DNA from 2 places in the Shewanella sp. 0m-6 genome. Region 1 is predicted to be linked to the other one. Evidence: riboswitches for the same ligand, from Rfam matches in the RefSeq annotation. Region 1 holds a riboswitch; the other holds the start of a gene.

Region 1 (7,442 bases):
CCACATTTTAGTAGCGTCAAAAATTTCTGGTAAAGTGTAACTAGTTGCATATCGTTCCCTCTTTGAATTTAATCCTCGGCTTAGCTGTATAGACCCTTACAACTTAGCCTATCTTTCAGCAAAAACGGTAAAGTTAGCTTAATCGGCCTCGCTGAGCTCATTAAGATCAACGATTAATGCATCCAGCTTCTTTTGAAAGTATCTTTTCTGGCTAGCACTTGCCAGCTGATTGAGTCGAATAAGTAATTGACCAAATTGTTCGGTATTGTTATCAAGTGAGGCTTTATATACGTCTGACTTAAGGCTGTCTGGCTGAGTGATTAACACGGTTAGGCTGTGAGATAGCGCCGCTTGGTTTTGCCGATTCTTCAGTGCTTGTGAAAATAGCCTTATCCATTCATGCCGATATTCAAGCCACATGTCTAAGCTCGATGCACGGCCTAGGTTATATTCATGTATGGCTTGCTTTTGCTTTGATGTCAGCTTCCCTATCCACTTCTTTACACGTTTGTTGATGCGTTTATCAGCCATTTCGACTAATGCCAGCCTATCTTTACCTAAATACTTTTGATTTAGCTCTTTTTCATCAACTCTAAGCTGCGCAATGATTTGTTTAACTTGTTCATCGGTAAAAGAACTTATAATCGGTACCAGAGAGGGGTTAATAAATTCAAAGCTTCTGTTCCAGTGCTGCTTTACCTGCTTAACTTGTGCAGCCCATATTGCGGGTGTCAGGCTTGCTTGTTGAAATTCAAGTGAGAGCAATGATAACTGTTTCGCGTACAAAGGAAGCTCTTCGGCTCGGTGCCAGATTAAAAACTGATTAAGTGCAGATTCAAATTGGGCTTGTTGCTGTGTGTTTAACGAGACATATTCTGCAAGTTTCCACTCTATGGCCCAATCTAAAAAATAGTAGCCCATCTTAGTCGAGCAACCCACAAGAGAGATAAGGAGTAACATCCATAAGCCAGCTTTTCTCATTGCTTCCCCTATTGTTCCAACTGTTTGGGCTTATCTTTAATCACCATATGAATATTCAGTCATTAGCGTCTTTAACCTAGCATAGAACATCGGCAGGAATTCGCTCGGTTACAACATGTGTGGGGTAATTAAGAAGCAGGGAAAAATGTAAGCGCCCGCCATCATTATTACTGATAAATTAGCTTAGCTGGCACTAAGTACAACATCCACTAGGTACAGCAGGCAATTAACTCATTATATTGCTGAGCACTGTCCAAGTAATCTTCGACTAAATGGGCTCCCTCGCCATCAGCTAACTTTGTAATTTCGCCCTCTTTTACTAAGCAATCAAATGCCATTTGTAGTGCCCAGCACACTGCAAACACCCAATACAGATCGACGGCGGCAGTGACGGCATTTCTTGCTTTGTTATTTAGGTTCGGGTGAGCAACTAAGTAGTTGTCAATCAGCCAATGGCGCTGCTCTGATGACAGAGAATGGCTGGCAATCACGGCTGCAAGATCGCATAAAGGGTGTGAGCTACAGGCATATTCAAAATCGATGCATTTAAGCTTATCTTCAACCAGCAAAATATTATAGGGGTTCAGATCTCGGTGGCTAAACTGAAGCTGAGTCACACAAGCACCGAGGCTATCAAGCATTGTATCAATCTGATGCGACTTAGCCAAAAGCCGTTGATAAAGCTGCTGCCAACGAATCAATAGCGCCTGCTCTGCACATCTATCATCATTAGGTGAGCCCTGTAGCCGAGATAACTGCTTGTTCATTTCGGTTAATCGCGCCAAGTATCTCTGCCACTGTGTATCAACTGTCATCACATTACTGGGCCGAGGCAATTGCTTTAATCCGTTTAATAATTCAAGCAGCTTTTGCTCGGCTTTTGGCCAGATATTATGAGTGGTACTAATTGGGTGAGCCCCATTGGCACTCATTAAGTCATTCCAGCAATCTTGCTCATTCTGGGCAAAGAACTCACTTAAATAAAATGTTTTATCGGGGCTGACATAGACAATTTGTGGTGCAAGCTGAACCTTACTTGCAAGTTGCCAATTTAACACTTCGTCCTCTCGATTACAGATCTGAGAGCTCGCCCAACTATTGACTCTTAGTACCCACTCAGATTCAGTGGACTTACTCTGATGTAAGCCACGAATGTAATAGTTTTGATTGCTTAAGCCTTGCGTCAAAGGGGCTATCAGGCTGACATTTGTCAGCCCTGACTGCGCAAGATAAGGCGCCAGAATTTGAGTTAAACCTTGAGCCATTTAGGCGGTTCCTGCCGCTAAGTCAATCTCTTGCGTGGTTTGCTGCACGTACATTTTATTGCGCCACATGTAGTAGCCAAATACAACCATCCCAAGGTAAAGTACAAACAAAATGGCGGTTAACATCAAGCCTTTACTGACATAGAGATAAATAGAAACCGCATCAATAACAAACCAATAAATCCAGTTTTCTAGGACTTTTTTTGCCACCAAGTAAGTGGTCATAACCGCAAAACAGGTCGTCGCAGCATCTAAATAGGGGAAAGCGGCTTGAGTTTGAGTTGCCATGAAATGACCGATTAAAACAGCAATCAAGCTCGTGAGCCCTATTAATTTCAAATGCGTGCTCAGCTGCCATGAAACAATGTTCACCCCATCATGCTTTTTACCGCCTCGAGTCCACATCCAATAGCCATAAACAGCCATCGCCATATAGTAAATATTAAGCACGGACTCCATCAACAACGACACTTTCCAAAACAATACGGTATAAATCGCGGTACTGATAAACGCTGCCGCCCAACACCAAATGCTACCTTTCATCGCAAAAATAAGGTAGGCCAAAGCCAGTAAGACCGCTACAGCCTCCCAGCCCGTCAACGCTTCTGCTTCACTAAAAGCGGCAGTAAAACTATTGACTAACGCTAGCCAAAACTCAGACATAAATGGTGCCCTGTATTTAACACAAGATACTTAGCACAAGAAGTTCTTGCCCTAAATAATCGTCAGATATTGTTAAGCTCAACAGTGGCCAAAAGACATTCCCTATCTCTAGACCACCTCATCTAAATAAAATTATTCGCTATGACTTAAATTGAGTTCGCCACCAATAAACTTACAAACGAATACGGCTTTACCAAATTTTTCATGAGCGGCTTGCATCTCAACCGCAAGCATAGACATCACATCGCCATACTCACCAACCACCTGAGTTGCCATTGCATTCGTCACTCGCTGTATGTTGTCGTAAGAATCCACTCGCGCAATAAACCATTTAATCGGGTCTAAATAGTTATCTTGAAGCGGGTAGCAACTAATTTCTGCTGTTAATTTCATTGTATTGACCTCAGCCACCCTATGGTGGCTCAATTTGACTATATTAAGTAAATCGGTATTCAGTAAATGGGTGATTAACTTAACCATTAATCACTCTTCACTTATGCTTTAAAAATCTTGAATCACACTTGTAATTACACGCGTGATGATCTCTTACTTACAAGAACTTAAGGTTAAATGTCATACCTAGTTGGCGTGGATCGCCATAGCGTATATATTGCTTATCAGCCCAATCTAAATCTGGTTCATTACCGAAGTAGAAACCACGAACGCCATATTGTTCGTCAAGTAGATTACGTCCCCACAGATACACAGACCAGATGTCGGCTTCATAACCCACTTTGGCGTTAAAAATTTGATAAGGATCAGACTTTGACTCATTACTGTCAGAGTAGTAGAAATCACTCTTTCCGCTAGCGTTGACGTTGGCAAACCAACCATTATCACTGCGATAAGTCGCACCTATGCTAAAGGTATAGTTAGGTGAATGGGCGAGTTCTCGGCCTGAAAGATCGACCACAGCACCATATTTATCTTCATATTGATAATCGCCATAAGCCGTTTCTAACCAGCCTAGGCTACCGTATAAGTTCAAGTTGTCTGTTGCATACCAATTACCTTCGAGTTCCGCACCGTAGTTGTGTGAACTACCTGCATTCTCGGTAAATAAAATAAAGTTACCCTCTTCACCCGGAACTGTTGACTGCTGTGATGCTGCAACTTGCTGATCTTGTCTATCCATATAAAACACAGCAAGGTTGGTGCTCGCCTGACCGTCAAACCAAGTCGATTTTAAACCCAATTCATAGTTATAAAGGATTTCGGTGTCGTACTCTTTTTTGTCTGCTAACTCAACTGGCAGCGACATGTTAAAGCCACCCGCTTTGTAGCCACGCGCCACACGGATATAGGACTCATGGTTTTCGCTTAACGCCTTGCTTAATGCGATATGTCCGCCCCACATAGTTTCGCTTGGGCCGAAACTGTCGCCTGCCGAATCACTGTAATCACTTTCTCGACGCTCAACCCGTAAACCTACAGATAATGCATAAGTTGCACCTAAGTCTGAATCTAACTGACCAAATAATGCATAATTTTGTGCTTCATACTCGGCTGATAACTGGTTATAAGTATCAACCGTGTCGTTATCTTCTTGTAAGTCCATGGCATACACGCCAATCAGCCAATCGGTACTATCTGAAAAAATACGTCCAGATTCTGTGGACGATAATCTAAACTCCTGGGTTAGCGTTTTTCTCTCGCCTTTTTTGTCCCAGTTATACTCGTACTCACATGGAATACCACCGCAATCTCGACTTTCCCAGTAGTCAGGGTTTGCCCAGTCACCGTCGTAGTTATGGCGCGTATCTGATTGCGCCAACGAGGTTAATGAAGTGAGATCAAAATTCTCGGCGCCAGTATAGGTGAACTTAAGTGACGAGCCTGTTGTACGTTGCTTATCGACACCCGGAGCATCGGTTAATGTGTCAAAACCATTATTATCCAGTGTCCATGCATCATAACCATTGTCGTAGTTCGCGTGCAGGAAAGTTAAATCGATTTCTAGATCTTCGGTTGCATACCAGCGTAACTTACCGCGGCCTGTAAACTCATCACGATTATTGGTGTCACTTCGGCCAAGGTAGAGGTTGTCACGATAGCCATCTTGTTGATGCTGCTGTAACGAAACACGATAAAGTAAATTACCTGAGTCTGTAATAGGACCTGAGCTGAAACCACTGAAAGTCTGTAGATTATCATCGCCAAGAGAGACTTCTGCGCCATGTTCAAACACATCGGTAGGGTCGTTACTCTTGAGATAAATTAGACCTGCTAAGGCATTTGCGCCATAGCGAGTTCCTTGTGGCCCACGTAGCACTTCTACTTGTTGTAGATCATACATGCTTGAGACCATGCCTAAACCAGATAGGTCGATATCGTCTACAACAAACCCCACCGAAGAGTTAGGTGCGCCCTGGTATTCTTCTTGCTCGCCCACACCACGGATCTGGAAATATTTAGGTCTAGAGCTACCACCAGACCAATTTAAATTGGCAACCGTATTTAAGATATCTTCAAAGTGTTGGGCACCTTCATCTTCAATTTGTTGCTGATCAATAATGGTAACGCTGGAGGGCATTGTTTCTAATGCTGAACCACGAAAGTCAGAGGTCACCACCATGACTTCGATATCATCGTGAGTGGTGGATGCATCGCCATTAGCAAAGGCGTTTGTAGATGAGATGGCTGCAATAACCGCAAGTGCTATTGGCGAATAAGATTTTAGATTTAACATAGGACCTCAAAGTAAAATTTTGAGATCCGGCATCAGTAAAGAAGCGATCGGGAAATGAATTGTGGCCCATTCCTACGCCGGTATTAGCCGGATCAGGTTCAAAGGGTTCGTTTTTCAACATCTCAGTCAAAGCAGATAAATCCGACTTTCGGTTTATAGACTTTAACACCCCTTGGCGAGCGCGATTATACATGAAATTTACAACTCGATGACAGACTTCTTTAAAAACAGGTACTTTTTGCATGAAAAAACGTCAGCTTAGCTGACGTTTTTTTAACAGGTGCGATATAAACTTGGTTTACGCTAGGCTTTAGCCAACAACTTAAACTTACCACTTTAACTAACCAATATTAACCAAGAGTGTCGACAGGCTAATTTGAAAAGGCTTTTCTCACGTATAGCTCAAAACGAGTTGCGGTGGCATTAGGAGCCACAGCGCTAACTTGCAGGTGCTGTTTACCGTGTAGCTTTACCGATTTCCAGCTTACGCCTTCATCGTCAATTGTCATTCCGTTTAAATCAAACCAGGTGAACTTATATTGCAACCTTAAATCGGTTGATACCTGACTGACAATGGTTCCCGTACCACGTAAGAATCCGCCTTCAGGGCGAGCCATGATATTGGTTACTTGTACCTCTTTAGCAAAGCTATTGTTATCAATCCTAGCATCCCCATTTAACCCCGCCATCACACCGGCAGTATGTGGAGCACATGCAGTGAAAACCAATGCGGTAAATAGTCCCAATAAAACCTTTTTCATCTCTATCCCCTTCTTAGCTGCAACACATACGCTATTGATACAAACCATGAGTTAAGTAGCAAGTTAAATTAACATGCCCGATTATTAGCCTAAGCGAATAAACGTAAGTTAATAAGCCTAACTTAATAAGCTTGAGTTAATAAGCTTGAGTTAATAAGCTTGAGTTAATAAGCTTGAGTTAATAAGCTTGAGTTTAAGCATAAGCTAATAGGCGTAACTTAAATAAACTAAAGTTAGCCAGCTCGACTAATCAATCAAAAAGTGCGCTCTTGCAGTTGCAATTAAATGCTTACGGTTTGTCTGCCAACAATTAATGCTTACATTGGCCACTCGGCGGCCTTGGCGCGTGATTTTACACTCGGCGAAGCTATCTTTATGGTAACCAGCCCTTAAATAATCAATTGAAAAATCAACAACTTTAGGTACTTTTGTCGTTTGCATAAACACCATCAATTGTACTATTGCCGACATCTCCATAAATCCTGCAATCACGCCGCCATGTAGCGCAGGCAAGATAGGATTACCTATGTTGTCATCTTTTGCTGGCAGCTTGAAAACCAGTTCATCACCAAATCTGTCTACCGCCATTCCGATAAATTTTGCGTAAGGAACATGCTCCAAGAGATGGCCAAAGTCATTTAGCTCTGTGGCCTTTTTTACGATGCCCTTAACGTCAAGCTTAGCACTGTCGTCCAACGATGGTTCAATAGAAAAGTACGATTCATCATTCATATTCAGCACCTCCCATCAATGCCTGCCTAAACTCTTCACCAACCATCTCAGGGCTGATACGCATAAACGAGCCTACCGCATGAGCGATGGGATCATCTATTGAATCTTGGTAAGCAATAGCGCGGGTAAAGGCAACACTTGAAGACAATTTATAACACTGGGCAAAACCGTAAACAGGTTTGTGCGGCGCTGCTGGCTTCATATAATCGACACGCAAATCGAGAGTCGGAGAGATCTCAAGCAAGCGGTGTTTATCAAAAATTGAACACACCACCGCGCAACCACTTGCAGTATCCATCAATGTTGTGATCACACCACCATGGATCACCCCCGTGTCAGGGTAACCAACAA
Region 2 (7,442 bases), on a different contig from region 1:
CTAAGAACATTTTCCGATAACCATATCGGTCGGCAAGTGCTCCAGTTAGTACAGGGAATAAATAAAGGAAAAACGGGATCATACCTTGTAATAAGCCACGTTCTTGATCTGAAAATCCTAAGCCACCCTGATTTTGCGGTGAGGTCATATAAAGGGAGGATAGGGCGAAAAAGCCATACCAAGCAAGGCGTTCAAAGATCTCCATCGTATTGGCAACGAAGAATGTAGGGGGCAGTGCAGTGCGTCCTGCTTGTGTCATATTATTTTCCGTATATTTTATACATTTTGTTTTATGCTATCACATGTTGCGTAAATGTGGAGCTAATTGTTTAAATTAGCGGCTGGTGTATGTAGTGATTTGGGAGGCAATAGAGAAGATATACTGAAAGGGCTATTGAACTTAAATAGACTTAAATCGCCGCGGTAGTTGCCTTTGCGATTGTTTCGGTCATAATAGCGCGAATTTTTTTAGTTAACATTAGTGTGATAATGATATGGCTGTGCTAGACATTTTAACGATCCCCGATGAACGCCTTAAGCGTAAGGCGGTACCTGTAACAGATATTGAGTCTGTACAAGGTTTTATTGATGATCTTATTGAGACTATGTACGACACCGATGACGGTATCGGCCTAGCTGCAACTCAGGTTGGTAGTTTGCATGCTATTTTGGTTATCGACTTATCTGAAGAACGCGATCAGCCAGTAGTATTGATTAACCCAGAGATTATTGAATCGCGTGGTTCGTATCAAGGCGAAGAAGGTTGTTTATCTATCCCGGGTTATCGCGCTAAAGTCAATCGCCATGAAGGGGTTAAAGTAAGCGCATTAGATCGTCACGGTAAAACGTTTGAAATTGATACCGATGAATTTTTAGCAATCGTGTTGCAGCATGAAATGGATCACCTAAATGGTGTGGTATTTACCGATCATCTTTCTATGCTAAAACAGCAGATAGCCTTAAAGAAAGTTAAAAAATACAAATAGATGAGCAGTGTATTGCTAAGTTGCATGCAGGCTTAGATAAAACACTGTAGTACAATGAAGCGCACCTCTGTAAGGTGCGCTTTTTTATGAGTTTTTCTACACCTTTAGCTGTTTCGGTATATACTCGCATCTTGTTACATTAAGAGTCAGACCATTGCACGTCATATTACTAACCCATGAGCGAGAAGCAATCCGTCCAACGAATACGGGCAATATTGCACTGCAACAGTTCCCTGAATATTGTCAGCGGATCATGTGGTCTCGGGTAACGCCATCACAGCTTTTATTAGATAAGTTAACTGAATCGACAACGGCGCTGTTATTCCCTGAGGTGGACTCAGCCGCTCTGTCTCAAGATGAAGGCTCGGTAAACACAGCTGTTGAAAGCAGTGCTTCTCAATGCCGAGCATCTCGAAACACAGATAAAGTACTAAAGTGGCCAGAAACAGTAGTGATTTTAGATGCGACTTGGCAAGAAGCCCGTAAAATGCTGCGCCAAAGCCCTTATCTAAAAACAGCTAACACTTTCTCTTTAAGCGATACGCCAGACTCACAGTTTAATCTCAGGCGCAATCAGGTTGAGGGAGGTTTGTGCACACTCGAATGTATTATTGAGCTATTTAAACAAGCCGAAATGACTGATGAGGCTCAGTTGTTAACCGAAAGGTTTATCGATTTTTGCCAGTTATCAGTAGATGATTAACTCATAAAAAAAGGCGCTATAAGCGCCTTTGTTGTATCGAGTGAAGTAAAGCTTAAAGTTATCGATATTAGCGAGTTAAATCACGGTTAAGTAAATACATAAGAAGTGAGATACCGCGCCACCTAAAACAAACAAGTGCCAAATAGCATGATTGAAGGGGATGCGTTTAGCGACGTAGAAAATGACACCTAAGCTATAAAAGAGCCCACCGCTTATCAATAAATTGAAACCTAAATCTGACATGTTGGCGATTAGCTCTTGCATCACCGTCACACATAGCCAACCCATCACTAAATACAAGACTAAGCTAAACACTTTAAAGCGGCCAATAAATAGGGTTTTAAACAAAATACCGCCAATGGCAAGTGACCAAATGGCAATTAATACCCAATTGGCGTCGCTGCTCGCCAGCGTAATCAATATCAGCGGCGTATAGGTTCCGGCAATTAACAGATAGATGGCGCAGTGATCGGCAATTTTTAACTTATGTTTTACTAGAGGCGAAGTTGCATAGTGGTAAAGGGTTGAACAAAGAAACAGTAAAATAATACTACAGCAGTATACGACCACGCCGGTTAACTGAATAAAACTGAGGTGATCATAGCCTTTAAGCAGACATAAAATCAGCCCCACGATCCCTGCAAGTACGCCAATACCATGACTGAGGCTATTGGCTAGCTCTTCATTAGCACAATAATTAGCAGAGGTTATTTGTTTACTTGTTGGCTTATTCGTTGGCTTAGAACCTTGATTATCTGGAGCTGTCGCATGTTCTACTGGCATTATATAAATGACTTCTGGATTACCATAATTGTGGTCAGTGTAACATTTTAGATTGTAAAAGCTACAGTTTAAGCGAACACGTGTACGCTTAAATTGGCAGTTCTTAAACTGACAACTCTGGACTGACACTCTTGAAATCAGTATCTCTTGGATGCTCCTGTGTTTAGTGTGCGATATTCAATGGGCTCCTCAGCCTAGCATAAATAACTAATGTGAACTTATTTAAGCTGAGAGCTGTTATCACTATAGGAAGAGTGTCTAATTAAGCACAAGAGCCAATTGAGAGCGACGCAGAAGTGGGAGGCCAAACGCGAGCAAATCGTTAACGCAGAAAAAAGTAAGCAACAGCAACGCCAAGTTCGATTCAACGGCTTGCTCATTATCTCCAGTGTCATACTATTACACCTTGTGGCTATCGTTGCGATAAACCAATTATGGACAGGCACAGCACTGGTAACTAAAAATGTGTCCGGCGCTAAAATTCAATCATACCTGTATCAAGTTCCTCAAAACGTCACTGAGCCAAAAGTCACAGATCAAAAAGTTATTGAGCAAGTAATAAAAACGGATATTGAGCTTGAAGTGAAAAGTGAAGTCACAGTAAAACCTGTCGTAAATCCAGAGATTGTTGCTGCTACTTCGCAAGAGAAAGAACTACAAGAGAAAGTGTGGCAAGAGCGTGAAACTAACAACGGGTCAATTAAGGTCAGTAAAACAAAGGACGCTATAACGAAAGGTACTATAACAAAGCAGGCTATGACAAAGGGCACTATAACAAAGCTGACAATAAAAAAGGCGAGTAACACAAAGGGCACGATAGCTCGCAGTGAGAATAGTCAGTATGAAAAGTTAAACTTAATTCCTACTCAAAATGCGAATTCAAGTTCAGGTCAAAATAGTAGTCAAAATTTAGCATCAAGCTCAAGCCTGTTTACGCAGTCTTACTTGGCCAAGCAACGAGCCAGCAAACTCGATGAACTCATTATAGACAAGGCTGATCAATATACTAAAAAGCGTTCCTTGAGTAAGATGGATGGCGACATGCAAGAGTTAGTTTTCCCTCAAGTTGATGAGTACAGCAAGGTGCTCACAACCAACCAACCATAGATTAGATCCGAATCGCATCGTCAGGCAAGGTGATACGTGCTATCGCATTGTCCAAGTGCCAACGCAAATTAACCCCTTTGCAGAAAACCTGGGTTACCCATTTAATTGTGGTGGAGACAAGATAAAAAAAGCGATCAATGATGCGATTTCCGCACGACTAGATAAGCGAATGATAAGTAAAAAGGGATAAGTTTTAGTTGATAAAAATTCATCTATTTTAACGGAACCACCCATTTTACAAGTTAAAACTCATATATAACAGTTGGTTATGGTTCTAATTTTTTGCTTGTTTATTGTGGTCTAATATCTACTTAAGCACTTGTATGTCACAAGTCGATAGGACTATACTGCCAGTTCATCTTGTCGGAGTGCCATATGGCTGAGACCGTTAATTCGGGATCCGTTGAACCTGATCAGGCTAGAACCTGCGAAGGAAACAAGCGAAATCATTGCAAAAATGTCTGTTTAAGACATGCTTAAGCAATGTTTCGAAGGTTACGTGTAGCTGGCGTTTATTGCCTTACTATCCGTTCAACTTTTCACATTCTCATTTCTCCTGACAAGCAACTTCATTTCTTTTTATAAAGTGAGTTTGCTAATGTCAAAACGCCGCGAAACCCGAGCTCAAGCTCAACAGTTTATTGATAACTTAAAGCCGCTACAGCACCCAAATTCTGAAAAAATTTACCTACAAGGTAGTCGAACAGATCTAAAAGTGGGTATGCGCCAAATACACCAAGCTGATACCCTAATTAGCGGCTCTGAAGCCAATCCTATATTTGAAGCCAACCCTCCACTAAAAGTCTACGACTGCGCAGGTGCGTATTCTGATCCTGATGCAAAAATCGATGTGCGTAAAGGGTTAGAAAAGTTCCGCGAGCATTGGATAGAAGAGCGCGATGATACCGAGCAACTTGCAGGTGTCAGCTCTGGCTTTACTCAGCAGCGCTTAGCTGATGACGGCTTAGACCACCTTCGATTTGAGTCATTATTACCACCTCGTCGTGCCAAAATAGGTAAATGTGTGACGCAGTTACACTATGCAAGGCAGGGCATTATCACGCCTGAAATGGAGTACATTGCCATTCGTGAAAACATGGCACAGGTAGAAGTACGAGACCCTATCTTAACGCAAAAAGATAAGGGGGAAAGTTTTGGCGCAGTGATTGGCGAGCCGATAACCGCTGAATTTGTTAGACAAGAAATTGCCCGTGGCCGAGCTATCATCCCTTTAAATATCAACCACCCAGAAGCTGAGCCTATGATTATTGGGCGTAATTTTTTGGTTAAAGTTAACGCCAATATTGGTAACTCTGCGGTGACATCGTCAATCGAAGAGGAAGTTGAAAAGCTTGTTTGGTCGACGCGTTGGGGCGCTGACACCGTGATGGACTTGTCGACGGGACGTTATATTCATGAAACCCGTGAATGGATTATTCGTAACTCACCAGTGCCAATTGGTACGGTACCAATTTATCAAGCGCTTGAAAAAGTAAACGGCGTTGCAGAAGATCTAAATTGGGCAACCTTTCGCGATACCTTGATCGAACAAGCCGAACAAGGCGTAGACTACTTCACTATTCATGCTGGTGTGTTACTGCGTTATGTACCAATGACGGCAAAACGTTTAACGGGCATCGTGTCGCGTGGCGGTTCAATCATGGCCAAATGGTGCTTGTCACACCATAAAGAAAATTTCCTTTATGAACATTTTCGTGAGATCTGTGAGATCTGCGCCGCATACGATGTATCACTGTCGCTGGGGGACGGTATGCGTCCGGGATCTATTGCCGATGCAAACGATGAAGCGCAGTTTTCGGAATTAGAAACCTTAGGCGAGCTGGTGAAAATTGCGTGGGAATATGATGTGCAAACCATTATCGAGGGACCAGGTCATATTCCAATGAATCTCATCAAAGAGAATATGGATAAACAGCTTGAGCTGTGTGATGAAGCGCCATTTTATACGTTAGGCCCGCAAACAACAGATATCGCGCCGGGTTACGATCACTTCACTTCAGGTATTGGTGCGGCAATGATCGCTTGGTATGGCTGCGCCATGTTGTGTTATGTCACGCCAAAAGAGCATTTAGGCTTGCCGAATAAAGAAGATGTGAAACAAGGACTTATTACCTACAAAATTGCAGCTCATGCTGGCGATGTTGCAAAGGGACACCCTGGCGCGCAAATTCGTGACAATGCTTTATCAAAAGCACGTTTTGAGTTTCGCTGGGAAGATCAATATAACCTTGGTTTAGATCCTGATACAGCGCGTGCTTATCATGATGAATCTTTACCTCAAGAGTCTGCCAAAGTGGCACACTTTTGCTCCATGTGTGGCCCAAAATTCTGTTCGATGAAGATCACTCAAGAAGTCCGTGATTATGCCGCCGCTCAAGAGCGTGAACAACAGGTTAGCAGCATCGATATTAAATCGGATGCTGAATATCAATCATACACAGTGAGTGAAACGACTGTTGTTCGTGAGCAGGGCATGGCACAGATGTCGGCTGAGTTTAAAGCCAAGGGGGCGGAACTCTACCATGAAGCCGCTGAAAAAAAGCGTGATGTGGTGCTAGAGGATTAGTCATGAAAAATGCTCCCCATAGTTGGCCTGACAAGCGTCCGATAGTGTGGACGATTGCGGGTTCAGATAGCGGAGGCGGCGCGGGTATTCAAGCGGATCTGGCAACCATGTCAGATCTCGATGCCCATGCGTGCAGCGTTATCACTGCTGTGACAGCGCAAAGCTCGGTGACGGTGTCGTTGGTGGAGGCGGTATCCGCGCAAATGTTACGCTCTCAGCTTGATACTTTGCTAGCAGACCTGCCGCCAGCTGCGATTAAAATCGGTTTACTGGCAGACCAGTCACAAATTACTGCGTTAGCGTCATGGCTTAGCACTCAACAAGCGAGTTGGCTTAAAGTCGGTATTAAGGTTCCTGTTATCTTAGATCCCGTGATGGTAGCGACTTGTGGTGATCAACTGGCAAATAATGCCAGGCTAGACTTTAGTCCTTTCAAAGGGCTGCTAAATTTAGTCACTCCCAATAACGCTGAGCTTGAGGTGCTAGCGGGGCACACACTCGATGATATTGACGCATGTATCGTAGCGGCTAAAACGCTTGCTGATATGCTTGCAACATCAGTGCTGGCAAAAGGCGGAGATAAAGGCCCAAGTTGGTGTCAACAGCAGGCTAATGACTTACTGATTTGTCGGGATGTAGATGGCATATCCAAGCAGCATCAGTGGCAAGGCTTTTGGTTATCGAGCATAAGAGAAATCAGCGGTAATAATCATGGTACTGGCTGCACCTTATCATCAGCTATCGCTGCTGTGATGGCTCATGGTTTTGTGCTTAATGATGCCGTTGTAGTGGCTAAAGCCTATGTTAGTGCAGGCCTGCGTTTGAGTTATCAACCGGGGAAAGGCCCCGGCTGCCTAAAAAGAACGGCGTGGCCAAGGGAGATCAACTTATTCCCTTATATCAAACAAGTCACCGAGCAAGACCACTTACCCTGTTCATTGGCTAATAATGAGCTAACTAGAGAAGGCGAGCTCAATGGTTTTAAAAAGATTAATGCAGCTTTGGGCGTGTACCCGGTTGTAGCAGATGTGGTTTTACTCGAAACGCTGTTAAAAGCTGGAGCGAGAACTATACAACTTCGGCTAAAAGATCCCAAAGAGCTTGCATTGAAGTCTCAATCTTTGGAGCAGCAGATAATTCAAGCCATTGCGCTGGGGCGTGATTACCAGGCGCGAGTGTTTATTAATGATCATTGGTTACTGGCGATAAAGCATCAAGCGTACGGTGTGCACCTGGGTCAGGAAGACTTAATGGACTGTGATCTTAAGCAGTTAGC

What was found. Region 1 has a riboswitch for thiamine pyrophosphate ahead of ACVBJC_RS16385 (TonB-dependent receptor). Riboswitches for the same ligand answer to the same signal wherever they lie in the genome.
Region 2: another riboswitch for thiamine pyrophosphate. It lies ahead of thiC (phosphomethylpyrimidine synthase ThiC); the one in region 1 lies ahead of ACVBJC_RS16385 (TonB-dependent receptor).

Annotation. Positions count from the first base shown of each region.
Region 1 is NZ_JBRIMD010000025.1:20,463-27,904, reverse strand. It holds gene ACVBJC_RS16410 (HvfX family Cu-binding RiPP maturation protein) at 1-50, opposite strand, end outside; gene ACVBJC_RS16405 (DUF6279 family lipoprotein) at 139-981, opposite strand; gene ACVBJC_RS16400 (phosphotransferase) at 1,191-2,246, opposite strand; gene pnuC (nicotinamide riboside transporter PnuC) at 2,247-2,909, opposite strand; gene ACVBJC_RS16390 (hypothetical protein) at 3,042-3,302, opposite strand; gene ACVBJC_RS16385 (TonB-dependent receptor) at 3,460-5,598, opposite strand; TPP riboswitch at 5,651-5,781, opposite strand; gene ACVBJC_RS16380 (YcfL family protein) at 5,970-6,359, opposite strand; gene ACVBJC_RS16375 (PaaI family thioesterase) at 6,606-7,091, opposite strand; gene ACVBJC_RS16370 (PaaI family thioesterase) at 7,084-7,442, opposite strand, start outside.
Region 2 is NZ_JBRIMD010000005.1:216,697-224,138, forward strand. It holds gene ACVBJC_RS06045 (MFS transporter) at 1-259, opposite strand, end outside; gene def (peptide deformylase) at 495-986, shown strand; gene ACVBJC_RS06055 (DTW domain-containing protein) at 1,141-1,689, shown strand; gene trhA (PAQR family membrane homeostasis protein TrhA) at 1,765-2,472, opposite strand; gene ACVBJC_RS06065 (hypothetical protein) at 2,752-3,579, shown strand; TPP riboswitch at 3,934-4,032, shown strand; gene thiC (phosphomethylpyrimidine synthase ThiC) at 4,178-6,166, shown strand; gene thiE (thiamine phosphate synthase) at 6,169-7,442, shown strand, end outside.